Regions from separate parts of the Glycomyces sp. MUSA5-2 genome, predicted to be linked through region 2. Evidence: riboswitches for the same ligand, from Rfam matches in the RefSeq annotation. Region 2 holds a riboswitch; the other holds the start of a gene.
What was found. Region 2 has a riboswitch for cobalamin ahead of WA640_RS18100 (hypothetical protein). Riboswitches for the same ligand answer to the same signal wherever they lie in the genome.
Positions count from the first base shown of each region.

Region 1: linked by a shared signal. The riboswitch ahead of metE (5-methyltetrahydropteroyltriglutamate--homocysteine S-methyltransferase) and the one ahead of WA640_RS18100 (hypothetical protein) in region 2 are both predicted to bind cobalamin.

Region 1 is NZ_JBAGKG010000005.1:200,821-207,941, forward strand. Features, by position in the region: gene WA640_RS17335 (dicarboxylate/amino acid:cation symporter) at 1-278, opposite strand, end outside; gene WA640_RS17340 (fluoride efflux transporter FluC) at 595-1,035, shown strand; gene WA640_RS17345 (fluoride efflux transporter FluC) at 1,032-1,394, shown strand; gene WA640_RS17350 (S8 family serine peptidase) at 1,554-4,073, shown strand; gene WA640_RS17355 (SDR family NAD(P)-dependent oxidoreductase) at 4,346-5,080, opposite strand; cobalamin riboswitch at 5,209-5,418, shown strand; gene metE (5-methyltetrahydropteroyltriglutamate--homocysteine S-methyltransferase) at 5,460-7,121, shown strand, end outside.
Region 2 is NZ_JBAGKG010000005.1:349,692-356,812, reverse strand. Features, by position in the region: gene WA640_RS18130 (fructosamine kinase family protein) at 35-943, shown strand; gene moaA (GTP 3',8-cyclase MoaA) at 964-2,010, shown strand; gene WA640_RS18120 (MoaD/ThiS family protein) at 2,022-2,252, shown strand; gene WA640_RS18115 (UvrD-helicase domain-containing protein) at 2,488-3,684, shown strand; partial or broken gene WA640_RS18110 (MinD/ParA family ATP-binding protein) at 3,756-5,030, shown strand; gene WA640_RS18105 (TetR/AcrR family transcriptional regulator) at 4,958-5,599, opposite strand; cobalamin riboswitch at 5,760-5,916, shown strand; gene WA640_RS18100 (hypothetical protein) at 5,996-7,121, shown strand, end outside.

The DNA of each region.
Region 1 (7,121 bases), 150 kb from region 2:
GCGAGGTTGCGGAGGTTCGCGATCGACGCGACGATCGCGGTGAACACCAGGAACGGGACGATCAGGAACAGCAGCTGCACGAACAGCGTGCCGACCGTCTCCAACGTGGTGCCGAGCCACGCGACGGACCACTCGCGGGCCACGTAGCCCAAGGCGAGGCCGAGCACGAGGCCGATGAGCAGCTGCGCGGCGAACGGGACGCGCTTGCGGCGCTTGGGCTTCGAAGAATCAGATTCCACCACGGCCTGGTCGGCCGTGCTGTCGGGAGCACTGGACATGAATAAACCTCTGGTGAAGGCGGGCGCACCGCGACAGGGCGCGCGGTCGCGCACCTCAAGCGGTGTCAGGAATGCGGGTCGGGCTCGGACCCAGCGGGAGAAAAGACGAGTACGTCGGCGAGCCGGCCGGTGGGAGCGGCGCTAGCGACGACAGAGCACGGTCGACACGCGGCAGAAGTCGAGGTGACGCCTGCGTGTCAGGTACTGGTTCGTGACGGTGTAACTCATCGCCTGCCAACGGTAGCGCCTTTCGCATTTCGGGCGCAAGAGGCGTGAGGGATCGCATACGGCCCGCGCCGGGGACTAGATTCGAGCCGTGCCCGGAACCAACCGACCCACCCTGCGCGACGCGCTCCGCACCGTCCCGCCCGTCGTGCTCGGCGCCGTCGCCCTCGGCGGCGTCATCGGCTCCCTCGCCAGGTACGGCCTCCTCGTCGCCTTCCCGCCCCAGCCCGGCCGCTTCGAGACCGCCACGTTCCTCGCCAACGCGATCGGCGGCCTCCTCATCGGCGCCCTCATGGTCGTCGTCACCGACATCGCCCCCGACCGGCGCCTCCTGCGCCCCTTCCTCGGCGCCGGCGTCCTCGGCGGATTCACCACCTTCTCCACGTTCATCGTCGGCGTCGGCCGCGCCGTCGACGCCGGCGCCGCCCTCCTCGCCCTCGCCTACGCCACCGCCACCATCGCCGCCGCCCTCGCCGCCGCCGCGACCGGCATGTGGGCCACCCGCCGCCTCACCGCCCGGCGGCGCCGATGACCCTCCTCCTCGTCGCCGCGGGCGCCGCCCTCGGCGCCCCCGCCCGCTTCCTCACCGACCTCGTCGTCGCCCACTACCTCGGCCGCTACCTCCCCTGGGGGACCCTCACCGTCAACGTCCTCGGCTCCGCGCTCGCGGTGTTCCTCGCCGTCGCGGTCGCCGACCCCACCTGGTCCGCGGTCCTCTCGATCGGCTTCTGCGGCGCCCTCACCACCTACTCGACGCTCTCCTACGAGACCCTCGTCCTCGTCGAAGCGGGCCGCTGGCCCCACGCCGCCCTCAACATCGCGATGAACCTCGCCGGGGGCCTCGCGGCCGGGCTCGGCGGGTTCGCGCTGGCGCGCGCCCTCGGGTACTGACGCCTGCGGCGGCGGCCCGACACGCGCGCGGGCCGCGCGGCAAATGCGCGGTTCCGCGCGGTCGATGCCCGACGATCGAGGTCCTGCCATAGCCGCCCGCCGGGGGTTCCGGGCGCCTCCGCGAACCCCCGGCGGGCGCCCCACCCGAAGGGACTCCCGATGCCGGGCTCGCGCACGCTCCCCTCCGTCCCGCCCGCCTGGCGGCGGCCGCTCGCCGCCGCGGTGGCACTGCCGCTGCTGGCCCTCGCCGCGCCCGCCGCGCACGCGGAGCCCGACGGGCCCGCGCAGGTGTGGCTGATCGAGTTCGCCGAAGGCGCCGACGCGTCCGTGCTCGACGCCGCGCAGGGCCTCGACTTCGAAGTGCGCCACGACTTCGAGCGGATCTGGAACGGCGTCTCCGTGGAGGCCGACCCGGCGACCGCGCGGCGCCTCGGCCAGCTCGGCATGGTCGAACGCGTCTGGTCGGACGTCGTCTTCGGCGGCCCCGCGACCCGGTCCGACGCGGTCACCGAGTCGGACGCGGCCGCCGAATCCGGCCCGGTTCCCGAACTCGCGCAGGCGATCCAGACGACCCGCGCCGATGTGGCCCATGACCGCGGGATCACCGGCGAGGGCGTCAAGGTCGGCGTCATCGACACCGGCATCGACTACACCCACCCCGACCTCGGCGGCTGCTTCGGCGACGGCTGCCGCGTCGCCTTCGGCACCGACTTCGTGGGCGACGACTTCGACTCCGACGACCCCGAGCGCTCCGAACCAGCCCCGGACGACGACCCCGCAGACTGCGCCGGGCACGGCACCCACGTCGCGGGGATCGTCGGCGCCGACGGCGAGGTCACCGGCGTCGCGCCCGACGTCGAGTTCGGCGCGTACAAGGTCTTCGGCTGCGAGGGCTCCACGAGCGCCGAGGTCATCATGCAGGCGCTGGAGGCCGCGCTCGACGACGGCATGGACGTCGTGAACCTCTCGCTCGGCCAGTCGTTCCAGTGGCCCGGCTACCCGACCGCGAAGGCCGCCGACCGGCTCACCGAGGAGGGCGTGGTCGTCGTCGCGTCGATGGGCAACGACGGCGAGTCCGGGATCTACTCGGGCTCGGCCCCAGGTGTCGGCGAGGACGTGATCGCCGTGGCCTCCACCGACAACCCTGCCGAGCGCATGGACGCCGCGTTCGTGTCGGCCCTCGACCGCCCGGTCGGCTACAAGACCCTGTCGGACTCCCCTGAACCGGAAGGGAAGACCGACGGCCTGGTCTGGCTCGGCCGGGCCTGCAAGGACGACCCGTCCGAAGGCGACGTGAACGGCAAAGCGGCCCTCATCGTCCGAGGCACCTGCACCTTCAAGGAGAAGTACGAACGAGCCGTCGAGGAAGGCGCCACGGCGGTCGTCATCTACAACGACAGGCCCGGCCCCTTCGGCGGCTCCGGCATCGAAGACCTCGGCGTCCCCGCGCTCTCCGTCACCGACGCCGACGGCAAGGACCTCCACGACCTCGCCGCGATCGGCGAGGCCCCGGTCCTGGAGTTCACCGGCGACACCGTCCTCGTCGACCTGCCGCGCGGGGGCCTCGCGTCGAGCTTCTCCGCGTACGGCCCGGCCCCGGACCTCGCGTTCAAGCCCGACGTGGCCGCGCCCGGCGGCGGCATCTGGTCCACCGTGCCCGTCGCCGACGGGTCCTACGAGTCGCTCTCGGGCACCTCGATGTCCTCCCCGCACGTCGCGGGCGCCGCGGCCCTGCTGCTCGACGCGGAGCCGCGCCTCGACCCGCGCGACGTGCGCACCCGCCTCGCGAACTCCGCGAAGCCCGTCCCGTGGGGCGACAATCCGGGCCTCGGCGAACTCGAAGCGGCGCACCGGCAGGGGACCGGCGTCATCGACGTGGTCGACGCCCTCGACGCCGAGGCGTGCCTCTACCCGACCGGCGTGAACACCGGCGACGGCACCGGACCGCGCACCTTCGAGCTCACGCTCACCTCCCGCGACCACCACGTGCGCGACTACACGATGACCCACCAGGCGACCATCGCGACCACCGGCGACGACCGCGACCCCGGTTTCAGCGCCGCCGCGCCCGAGGTGGACTTCTCACCGAAGGAACTGCGCCTCTACCCGGGCCAGTCCGCCACGATCGAGGTCACCGTGACGCCGAGCGCCGACCTCCCCGAAGGCAGCGTCTTCGGCGGCCGCATCACCGCCCGCCCCGAGGGCGGCGGCGAGTCCCTGACGGCCGCGTACTCCGGCTACCAGGGCGACTACCTCGCAATCCCGGTCCTGGAGCACCCGGACTTCCCCAAGCTCGCGGCCGTCGTCGCCCAGGACCCCGAGACCCGCGAGTACGAATACCGCGACATCGAGGACGGCGAGACCTTCAGCCTCGCCGACGGGCCCGCCCTCGCGGCCCTGGTCTATCTCGGACACCAGCCCACCGCAATGGCCGTCAGCGCCGCGAACGCCGACACCGGGGAGGTGGTCGAATGGGACCAGGAGGCGTTCCTCCCGCGCTCCCCTGGGCCCGACGACGCGATGGGGGTCCACCTGGAGGACCTCGTGGCCCAGCGCCCGGGGGCCCTGGAGCCCGGGCGGTGGACGCTCACGGTGAAGGTGCTCAAGGCCCTCGGGGACGAGGACGACCCCGGGGACTGGGAGCAGTGGACCTCGCCCGAGTTCAGTTTGAGTGAGTAGCGCTGGACGGCTTGATCTGTGGTTCGTCGCGGGCGGCCGGCTGTACTGGCCGGCCGCCCGCGGTCTCCGCGGAGGAGGTGGCACCTGCGGCGGTTCCGCGCGGGGAGCTCCCCGCGCGAGACCTGGCGACGTTCGCGAATTCCCCTCTGTCGCCGCCATCCCGCAGGTGCCGGATGGCCTGTTTTTGCTATCTACTACAACAGGTGGGGTAGCAAAGTGTCGAATGTGAAGAACGTACTTGTGGATAACTTTGTGTAGTGCCTGGTCAGAGCTTATTGGCGGCGGTGGACCAGTTGGGCGCCCGCCTGGTCTCGCGGGGTGATGGTGAGCTGGTCGATGTTGACGTGGGCGGGCCGGGTCGCGACCCAGGCGATGGCGTCGGCGATGTCGGCGGCGACGAGCGGGGTCATCCCGGCGTAGACGGCGTCGGCGCGGTCCTGGTCGCCCTCGAAGCGGACGAGGCTGAACTCCGTCTCGACCATGCCGGGGTCGATCTCGCACACCCGCACCGGCTGGCCGAGCAGCTCCATGCGCAGGACCCGCGTGATCGCGGCCTCGGCGTGCTTGGCGGCGTTGTACCCGCCGCCGCCCGGGTACGGCTGGTGGCCCGCGATGGAGCCGATGACGACGACCTGGCCGTCGCCGGATTCGACGAGCTTCGGCAGGAGCGCCTTGGTGATCCGGGCGGTGCCGAGGACGTTCACGTCGTACATGCGCTGCCACAGGTCGAGGTCGGCGCCCGCGATCGAGTCGAGGCCGAAGGCGCCCCCCGCGTTGTTGACGAGAATGTCGCACCGGTCGATCTTCGCCGCGAAGTCGGCCACGGACTGCTCGTCGGTGACGTCCAGCGGGAGCGCGGTCCCGCCGAACTCGGCCGCGACCTCGGCGAGCCGGTCGGCCCGGCGCGCGCCGAGGACCACGTCGAATCCGGCCTCGGCGAGGGCCCGGGCGGTGGCCGCGCCGATGCCGCTGCTCGCTCCCGTGACGACTGCGGTCTTCCTGCTCATCGATTCCTCCTCGGGCGTGTACCGGGCCGCGGTCCCGGCCCGGCTCGGACCTTACTCGGCGGCCCGCAGGGTCCCGCGCCGGTTCTCACACTCTGGCCGGGACGCACGGCACGCCCGGCCGCGGCCGTACCATCGCAGTCGACGCTGGTTCCGCAGCGCCGCAAGGCGCCGCGGCCAAGAGGGAATCTGGTGCGAATCCAGGACTGCCCCGCAGCGGTGAGGGGGAACGAAACCCGCCATGAGCACTGGGCCCGCGAGGGCCTGGGAAGCGGCGGGGAGTAGGTGCCGGCGACGGCGCGCCTCCGAGTCCGAATACCTGCCCGCGTACCGCGCGCGACCGCGCGCGGTCCCGCTGTCGCAAGTTCGAGGGAACTGACACATGAACCATCGCACTGCCGTGCGCTCGACCGCTCTGGGCTACCCGCGCATCGGGTCCGACCGGGAGCTCAAGCGCGCGCTCGAAGCCCACTGGGCCGGACGCCTCGACGCCGCCGGGCTCGAACGGGCCGCCGCGGCCGTCCGCGCCGAGATGCTCGACGACCTGTCCGTGCTCGACCAGGTCCCCACGGGCGTCTTCTCCTACTACGACCACGTGCTGGACGCGGCGTTCGCCGTCGACGCGGTTGCACCTCGTCATCGCCGCGGCGACCGGCTCGCGTCGTATTTCGCCGCCGCCCGCGGGGACGATGCCGCTGCTCCTCTGGAGATGACCAAGTGGTTCGACACCAATTACCACTACCTGGTGCCTGAAATCGGGCTTGCCACTGCCTTCGCTCCCCGGCCTGAGAAGGCTGTCGCAGAGTTTCTTGAGGCTCGTGAGCGCGGGCTGAGCGCCCGGCCGGTGCTGGTCGGGCCCGCCTCGCTGCTGCTGCTCGCCAAGGCCGCCGAGGGGGCGCCCGCGGATTTCCGGCCGTTCGACCGGCTCGGGGATGTCGTCGAGGTGTACGTCGAGTTGCTTGCCGCTCTTGCTCAAGCCGGGGCCGGGCTGATCCAGCTCGACGAGCCCGCGCTCTGCGCCGACCGCACGCCCGCGGAGCTGGAGGCCGTCGCCGCCGCGTACCGGCGGCTCGTCGCCGAAGCGGAGATCCTCGTCGCCGGGGGCTACGGGCCGTTCGGCGAGTCGCTGCCGGTGCTGCTCGAATCGGGTGTCGAAGGCATCGCCCTCGACCTGGTTCGCGGCCGCTCCGACCTGGAAGCACTTGCGTCTCTGGATGTTTCACGTGAAACATTCATCGTCGCCGGGGTCGTGGACGGCCGCAACATCTGGCGCACCGACCTCGCCGACGCCGCGGCCGACATCGTGGCCGTCAAGGCCCTCACCGACCGCGTCGGCGTCGCCTCCTCGTCGTCGCTCCTCCACGTCCCCGTGGACCTCGCGCCCGAGACCGGCCTGCCGCCGCTGCTCGCCGAGCGGCTCGCGTTCGCGCGCCAGAAGCTCATCGAGCTCACGGTCCTGGCCGATCCGGACGGCGCCCGCGACGCCCGGCCCGCGAGTCCCGACGCCTGGCGCGACGCCGCCGTCCGCGAGCGCCTCGCCGCGCTCGGCGACGGCGCCGACCGGCGCGCGCCCTACGCCGACCGTCAAGCCTCCCAAGCGAAGCGCGTTCCGCTGCCGCCGCTGCCGACCACCACGATCGGCTCGTTCCCGCAGACCGCCGAGCTCCGCAAGGCCCGCGCCGCGCACCGGCAGGGCCTCATGATCGACGCCGACTACCAGGCCCGCATGAAGGCCGAGGTCGCCGCCGTCATCGCCGAGCAGGAGCGGCTCGGCATCGACGTGCTCGTGCACGGCGAGCCCGAGCGCAACGACATGGTCCAGTACTTCGCCGAACTCCTCACCGGGTTCGCGACCACGGCCGCCGGATGGGTCCAGTCGTACGGCTCGCGCTGCGTGCGCCCGCCGATCCTCTACGGGGACGTCGCGCGCACCGCGCCCATGACCGTCCCGTGGACCTCCTACGCGCAGTCGCTCACCGCGAAGCCCGTCAAGGGCATGCTCACCGGGCCCGTGACGATCCTCGCGTGGTCGTTCGTGCGCGAC
Region 2 (7,121 bases):
TTCGGCGCGCACCGGATTCGGTTACATTGAAACGGTGAGAGAAGCCCCCGACCGCCGCGACCTCCGCCTGCTGCCGCAGCTCATCGAGCACCAGCGGGTGCGCACGACCCCGGTGAAGGCCAACGACTTCTCGATGCCCCTGGAGACCCCGAGCGCCGGATCGGCCTCCGCGCAGCGCCTCACCTTCGACGACGGCACCCACCTGTTCGCGAAGTTCGCCGAGGGCCGCGCCCCCGGCTACCTCGCCGCCGAATCCAACGGGCTCCGCTGGCTCGGCGAGGCCACGCAAGCGGTCGTGCCCGTGCTGCACGCCGACGACGGGATGCTCGTCGAGCCGTGGATCGAACCGGCCGCCCCGACCCCTGGGCACGCCGCCGCGCTCGGCCGCGACCTCGCGAGGATGCACGCCGCGGGCGCCGACCGGTTCGGCGCGCCCTGGCGCGGCTACATCGGCGAGACCTTCATGGACAACGACCCGGCCGGTGCGACGTGGGCCGAGTGGTACGCCGCCAAGCGGATCGCCCCGTACCTGAAGCCCTCCCGCGACAACGGCGCCCTCGACGCCGCCGACGTCGAGGCCGTGGAGCGGCTCGCGTCCCGGCTCGGCGGCCTCGCCGGGCCCGAGGAGCCGCCCGCCCGCGTCCACGGCGACCTGTGGTGGGGCAACGTCCTGTGGGGCGCCGAGCGGGCCTGGCTCATCGACCCGGCCGCGCACGGCGGCCACCGCGAGACCGACCTCGCGAACCTGCGCCTGTGGGGCGGGACCCCGCTGATCGACACGATCCTCGCCGCGTACGCCGAGGCCGCGCCGCTCGCCGACGGCTGGGAGGAGCGGACCCCGCTGCACCAGCTGTTCCCGCTCCTGGTCCACACGACGCTCTTCGGCCGCGCCTACCGCTCCCAATTGATGGGACTCGTGTCTCACTTTACGAAACTGTCATAGTGGGGGACTACGCTCGAACCATGCCTGCACCGATCCCCGCACCCGGCTCCGCGGCCCCCGCGAGCGCCCAGGGCCCCGGCGCCCTGCGGGACCGGCACGGGCGCGTCGCCACCGACCTGCGCGTGTCCCTCACCGACCGCTGCAACCTGCGCTGCGCCTACTGCATGCCCGAAGCCGGACTCCCGTGGCTGCCGAAGCCGACCCTGCTCACCGACGACGAAGTGTCGCGGCTCGTCCGCATCGCCGTGCGCGACCTCGGCGTGCGCGAAGTGCGCTTCACCGGCGGCGAGCCGCTCCTGCGCCCCGGCCTCCCCGGCATCGTCGCCGAGGCCGCCGCACTGGACCCGCGCCCCGAGATCTCCTTGACCACCAACGCGATCGGCCTCGACAAGCTCGCGCCGACGCTCGTCGCCGCCGGGCTCGACCGCGTCAACGTCTCCCTCGACACGCTCGACCGCGACACGTTCAAGGCCCTCGCCAAGCGCGACCGGCTCGACGCGACCCTCGCCGGGATCGAGGGCGCGGCCGCCGCCGGGCTCGCGCCCGTCAAGATCAACACCGTGCTCACGCGCGGCGTCAACGACACCGAGGCGCCCGCGCTGCTGCGGTTCGCCCTCGAACACGGCTACGAGCTGCGGTTCATCGAGCAGATGCCCCTCGACGCGGCGGGCGTGTGGCGCCGCGACGAGATGGTCACCGCCGCCGAGATCCTCGACGCCCTGCGCGCCGAGTTCGACCTGGTCCCCGACCCCGCGCACCGCGGGTCGGCCCCGGCCGAGACGTGGCTGGTCGACGGCGGACCCGCGAAAGTGGGCGTCATCGGCTCGGTGACGCGGCCGTTCTGCGGCGACTGCGACCGCACCCGCCTCACCGCCGACGGGCAGGTCCGCAACTGCCTGTTCGCGCAGGGCGAGACGGACCTGCGCGGCCTCCTGCGCGAGGGCGCCTCGGACGCGGAGGTCGCGGGGCGCTGGCGGGAGGCCATGTGGGGCAAGCTGCCCGGGCACGGCATCGACGACCCGTCGTTCCTCCAGCCGTCCCGGCCCATGTCGGCGATCGGGGGCTGAGGGTGGTCACGGTGCGGTACTTCGCGGGCGCGAAGGCGGCCGCGGGGCGCGGCGAGGAGCAGGTCAGCGCCGCCGACGTCGCGGAGCTGAAGTCGGTCCTGGAGGGCCGGCACGGGCCGGTCCTGGGGAAGGTCCTGTCGGCGTCGACGCTGCTGGTGGACGGGCTGGCCGCGCGGGACCCGGGGACGGTGCTGCCCGCGGGGGTCGTGGTCGAGGTGCTGCCGCCGTTCGCGGGCGGGTGAGGCGGGCCCGGTCCGGGTGCGGGCCGGAACGTGAAAGCGGATTTTCCGGATTTGTCCCGCGCCGCGCCCCCTTTCCATGACCGTACGCTCCGGGTCCGACACGGTGCGCGTTCGCAGGTGCGGCCCGGTTCCGGGCCGGTTCGGGCGGGGATCGCAGGCCGTGCGGGGGTGCGGGTCCGGGTCGGGGGCGGGAGCCGCTGGCTCGGGGGCGGTGCGTGTCTGCGAGGATGCATGTGTGCGCCGTCCTGATGAACGAAAGCAGCCGCAGGTGGCGTCCCCGCTGTTCGAGCTCTCGGCCGACATGCGGACCACCGGCGAGCGGCGGCGCCGCTCGCACCGGCCCCATTCGCGGTACGTCCGCGAGTCCGTGCCGATGCCGGAGCCGGCGTTGACGACGCGGACGCCCGACCCGTGGCTGGAGTCCGCCCCGCTGCTCACCGGCATGGACGAAGTGGGGGCGGGCCTGCTCGACTCCCTCGACGCGATGCAGCGCGTCGCCGCGTCCGCCGGGCGCGGCCCGCTGCTCATCAACGCCTCGCCCGGGACCGGGAAGACCCACCTGCTCATCCGCCGCACCGCGTACCTGGTGCAGGAGCTGGGCGTGCCCGCCAGGCAGTGCCTGGTGCTGGCCGCCTCGACGGCGGGCGCGGCGCGGATCAGGCGGGAGCTGGGGACGCTGCTGGGGCGCGAGGCCGCCGCGATCACCGTCGCCGAGTTCGACGACTTCACCGCCGCGTCCCCGCCCGAGCTCGGGCACCTGTTCATCGACGACCTGCCGCGGATGCCGATGCGGCTGTTCCGGCAGCTGACCGAGCACCGCGGGCCGGAGGCCGACGTGACCGCCACGGGCGACCCGGACTCGGCGCTGTGCGCGGGCGAACCGGCCGCGTTCGCGGCGTTCGGGGAGCAGTTCCCGCAGGCGCACGTGATGCGCCTGTCGCGCAACCACCGCAGCCCCGCCGCGGTCCTCGTGGCCGCCTCGCAGGTGGTCGAGCCGATCAGCCGCGTCCCGGGCCGCCTCGTGCAGCCCGAGCGCCCGGCCCTGGAGGGCTCGGGGATCGGCCGGTACTTCGCGGTCGACGCCGACGACGAGAAGCGGTTCGTGGAGGCCCTGACCGAGCGGCTCGCCGACCTCGGGGTCGCCGAGGGCGAGCTCGCGGTCATCGGGCCGGACGGCCTGTCGGTCGCCGAGGCGGCCGACGGCGAGTACCGCGTGGTGTGCCTCACGGGCGTGACCGCCGAGGACTGGCCGAACACGGCCGCGGCCCGCCGCGAGCTGTACGTGGCGCTCGGCCGGACCCGCGACCTCGCCTACGTCTCCCACACCGGTGCCGGATCGCCGCTCCTGGCCGATGTGGACCAGGGCCTGTTCAGTCCTTTCGGGATGGTCCCGCAACTGCGCTCGGGCCCTGAGCAGCCGCGACTGCTGTAGCACGCGCGGTCCGACCACGTGGAGTTCCCACGCGGACACGAACGGATGGGACACAATAGGCGGGTAACCGCCGTCTCACGCTGGGAGTCCCGATGGAGCACACCGAAGAGGACACCGTTCCTCTGCACCGGCCGGATGCTCCCGCCTGGTCTCCGTTCGCACCGCCGGAAGTGAACGCGCAGTACGCGGCCGGCCCGGAGGCCGTCCACAATCCGCGCACCACCGACCACGTGCCGAGCGCGCCGCCGCCCCCCGCGATGCCGATGCCCGCGGAGCCGCAGTCGCCGACCCCGTCGCAGCCGCAGCAGGCCGCGTCGGACGGCTGGCCGTCGCCGCCGTCCCAGGGCGTGCCGCCGGTGTCGCCGCACGTCCCGGTGCCGGTGTTCCCCGATCACGCCGGTGCGCTGGAGCGCGTCGGCGTCACCGCCGACGACTTCGCGTCGCGGCGGGTCGTGCCGCCGCGCCCGCCGGTCGCCGAGACGGGCCTGCGCGGGGCGCTGCACCGGTTGAGCTTCGGCGCCGTCGCGCTGCCGCCCGGCCCGCGCGAGCGCGCCCGGCAGCGCGCGGTCGAGACGGTGCGCCGCAACTTCGGGGGCCTGCGCCAGATCACCGTCGTGAACCCGAAGGGCGGGGCGGGGAAGACCGTCGCGGTCCTCATGCTCGCGATGACGTTCGGGCGCCACCGCGGCGGGTACGTGCTCGCTTGGGACAACAACGAGACGCAGGGGACGCTGGGCATGCGCGCCCAGCAGGACTTCCACGTGCGCACCGTCCGCGACCTGCTGCGGGACCTCGACCACTTCAAGGGGCCCACGGGGCGGATCGGCGACCTGTCGCAGTACGTGCGCGCCCAGGGCGGCGCGATGTTCGACGTGCTCGCCTCCGACGAGTCGGCGACGGCCGGGGAGATGCTCACCGCGCAGTCGTTCGGGGACCTGCGGGAGGCGGTGTCGCGGTTCTACAAGCTCATCGTCGTCGACACCGGGAACAACGTGCGGGCCCAGAACTGGCAGGCGGCGATCGACGCGACCGACCAGCTGGTGGTGACGATGTCGGCGCGGAACGACTCGGCGGAGACCGCCGCGAGGATGCTCGACCACCTGGAGCAGACGGGCCGCCGGGACCTGGTGCGGGGCGCGGTGTCGGTGGTGTCGATGCCCGCCCACCGCAAGGACGTGGACCTGCCCGCGGTGCAGCGGCATTTCGCGGCCCGGACCCGGGCGGTGCTGCTGGCGCCGTACGAGAAGCTGCTCGACTCGGGCGAGCCGATCCGCTACGACTCGTTGAGCAAGGCGTCGTCCGCGGCCTGGCTGCGGATCGGCGCGGCGGTGGCCGAGGGCCTGTAGGAGGCCAGGAGGTCGACGAGGCCCGCGGCGGCGTCGGCGAGGCGGGAGTCGTCCTCGTCGGCGTGGCCGGTGACGAGCGCGCCCTGGACGAACACGAGGGCGGTGCGCGCGAGCCGCCCGGGGTCGGCGGCCGGGTCGAGCTCGCCGCGCTCGACGGCGCGGGCGAGGATCGCGGCGAGGTCGCGTTCGAGGTCGGTCCAGGCGTCCTGGACGCGGCGCATCGTGGCCGGGTCGTCGGCGAGCTCGACGGCCGCGCGGACGACGAACCCGCCCTCCTTCGAGTGCCTGACGACGACGTCGAGGATCTCGGCGACGGCCCGCAGCGCGTCCGCGGGGTCGTCGTCGGCGGCTTCGCGGCCTGTCGCGCGGCGGGCTATCGCGCGCAGCTCCGGCTCGGTGTCGTCCCTATATCGTTGCAGCGCTGTGATGTAGAGCTGGTGCTTGGACCCGAACGCGGCGTAGAGCCCGGCGCGGTTCATGCCGGTGGCGGCGACCAGGTCCGACATGGAGGTCGCGGAGAACCCGCGGTCCAGGAACACCCGTGTCGCAGCGCGAAGGACTCTGTCCAAATCGGCGTTCTTATTTCTGCTCACGTTGAGCACCGTATCGACACCCGGTGCTACGGGTCAATAACCGCAAGGCGGGAGTTGACTCACGAGGCGCGAGTGAACGGTCGCACTGCGCAGGCGCCCGGCTTGACACCCCCAGGGGCAGCGGCGAGAATGAGCGCAAACTGAACAGGCGTCTGGCGGGGGAAGTCCGGTGAAAGGCCGGCGCTGACCCGCAACGGTAGTCGCGGTCGCGAAATGCGACAACCGGGCACCCTTCTGCTCCTGCCCGGTCCACCCGCGTGAGCCCGAATACCCGCCGCGCCCAACGGAAATGTCAACGCCTGTCGTGGTCTACAGGCGCTTGCGGCGCAGCCGCCTGCCCGAAGACCCACTCGCTCTAGGAAAGGTCAGGCAATGCGCCACCTTGCCGGCCGCGTGCTCATCGCAGCGGCCCTGCCCGTCACCCTGCTCGCGGCGTCGCCCGCGCACGCCCAGTCGTCGCAGCCGTTCGCCGAGCCCGCCGCGGCCGCCGCGTCCTGGCTGGCCGCCCAGTCCGACGGGACCGCCTGGAACCAGGACCCGGCGACGACGCTCGACGCGGTCATCGGCCTCCAGGCCGCCCGCGTCGGCGGCGACCAGGTGCAGACCGCGCTCGAATGGCTCAACGACACCGCGGTCCTCGACCCGTACGTGAACACGACCGCCGCGGGCGGCGCCGGGTTCAACGCCGGGTCGGCTGGGAAGGTCATGTACACCGTCGCGACCGCCGGGGGCGACCCGACGGACTTCGGCGGCATCAAGCTCGCCGAGGAGACCGCCGCCGCGCAGGCCGCGAACGGCACCTACGGCGACGGCACCGCCCTGTCGACCGCGTGGGCGGTCCTCGGCCTCTCGCGCACCGACACGCCCGCGGGCGAGGCCGCGGCGACCGGGTTCGCGGCGGTCCAGTGTCCCGACGGCGGCTTCAGCTTCGGCGACGTCGACGGCGGCGACGACTGCGCCTCCGACCCGGACACGACCGGCCTGGCCGTCTCGGCGCTGACGACCCTCGGCGACCCGGCCGCGGCGTCCCTGGAGTCTGCGGTGGCCTGGCTGGAGTCGGCGCAGGCCGAGGACGGCGGGTTCGACGGCGGGTTCGGCGAGAACGCGAACTCGACGGCCATGGCCGCACAGGCGCTCCTCGCGGCCGACCGGCCCGAGGCGGCCGAGCGGGCGGTCGCGTTCCTGCTGACGCTCCAGTTCGGCTGCGACGGCGCCGCCCCCGGTGCGTTCATGTACACGAACCCCGAGGACGCCGACTTCGGCGAGGCGACGCGCCTGCTGGCGACCGCGCAGGCGATCGTCCCGGTCTCGGGCCAGGACCTCGCGACGCTCGACGCCTCCGGCTCGGCCGCCGACGTCCCCGCCGTGGACTGCGAGTCCGCGGACGCGGGCGACGGCGCCACCACGGCCGCCGACGACGAGGAGTCCGGTTCGGCCTCCTGGCTGCCCTGGGCGATCATCGCCGCGGTCGTCGTCATCGCCGCGCTCATCGTCGTCT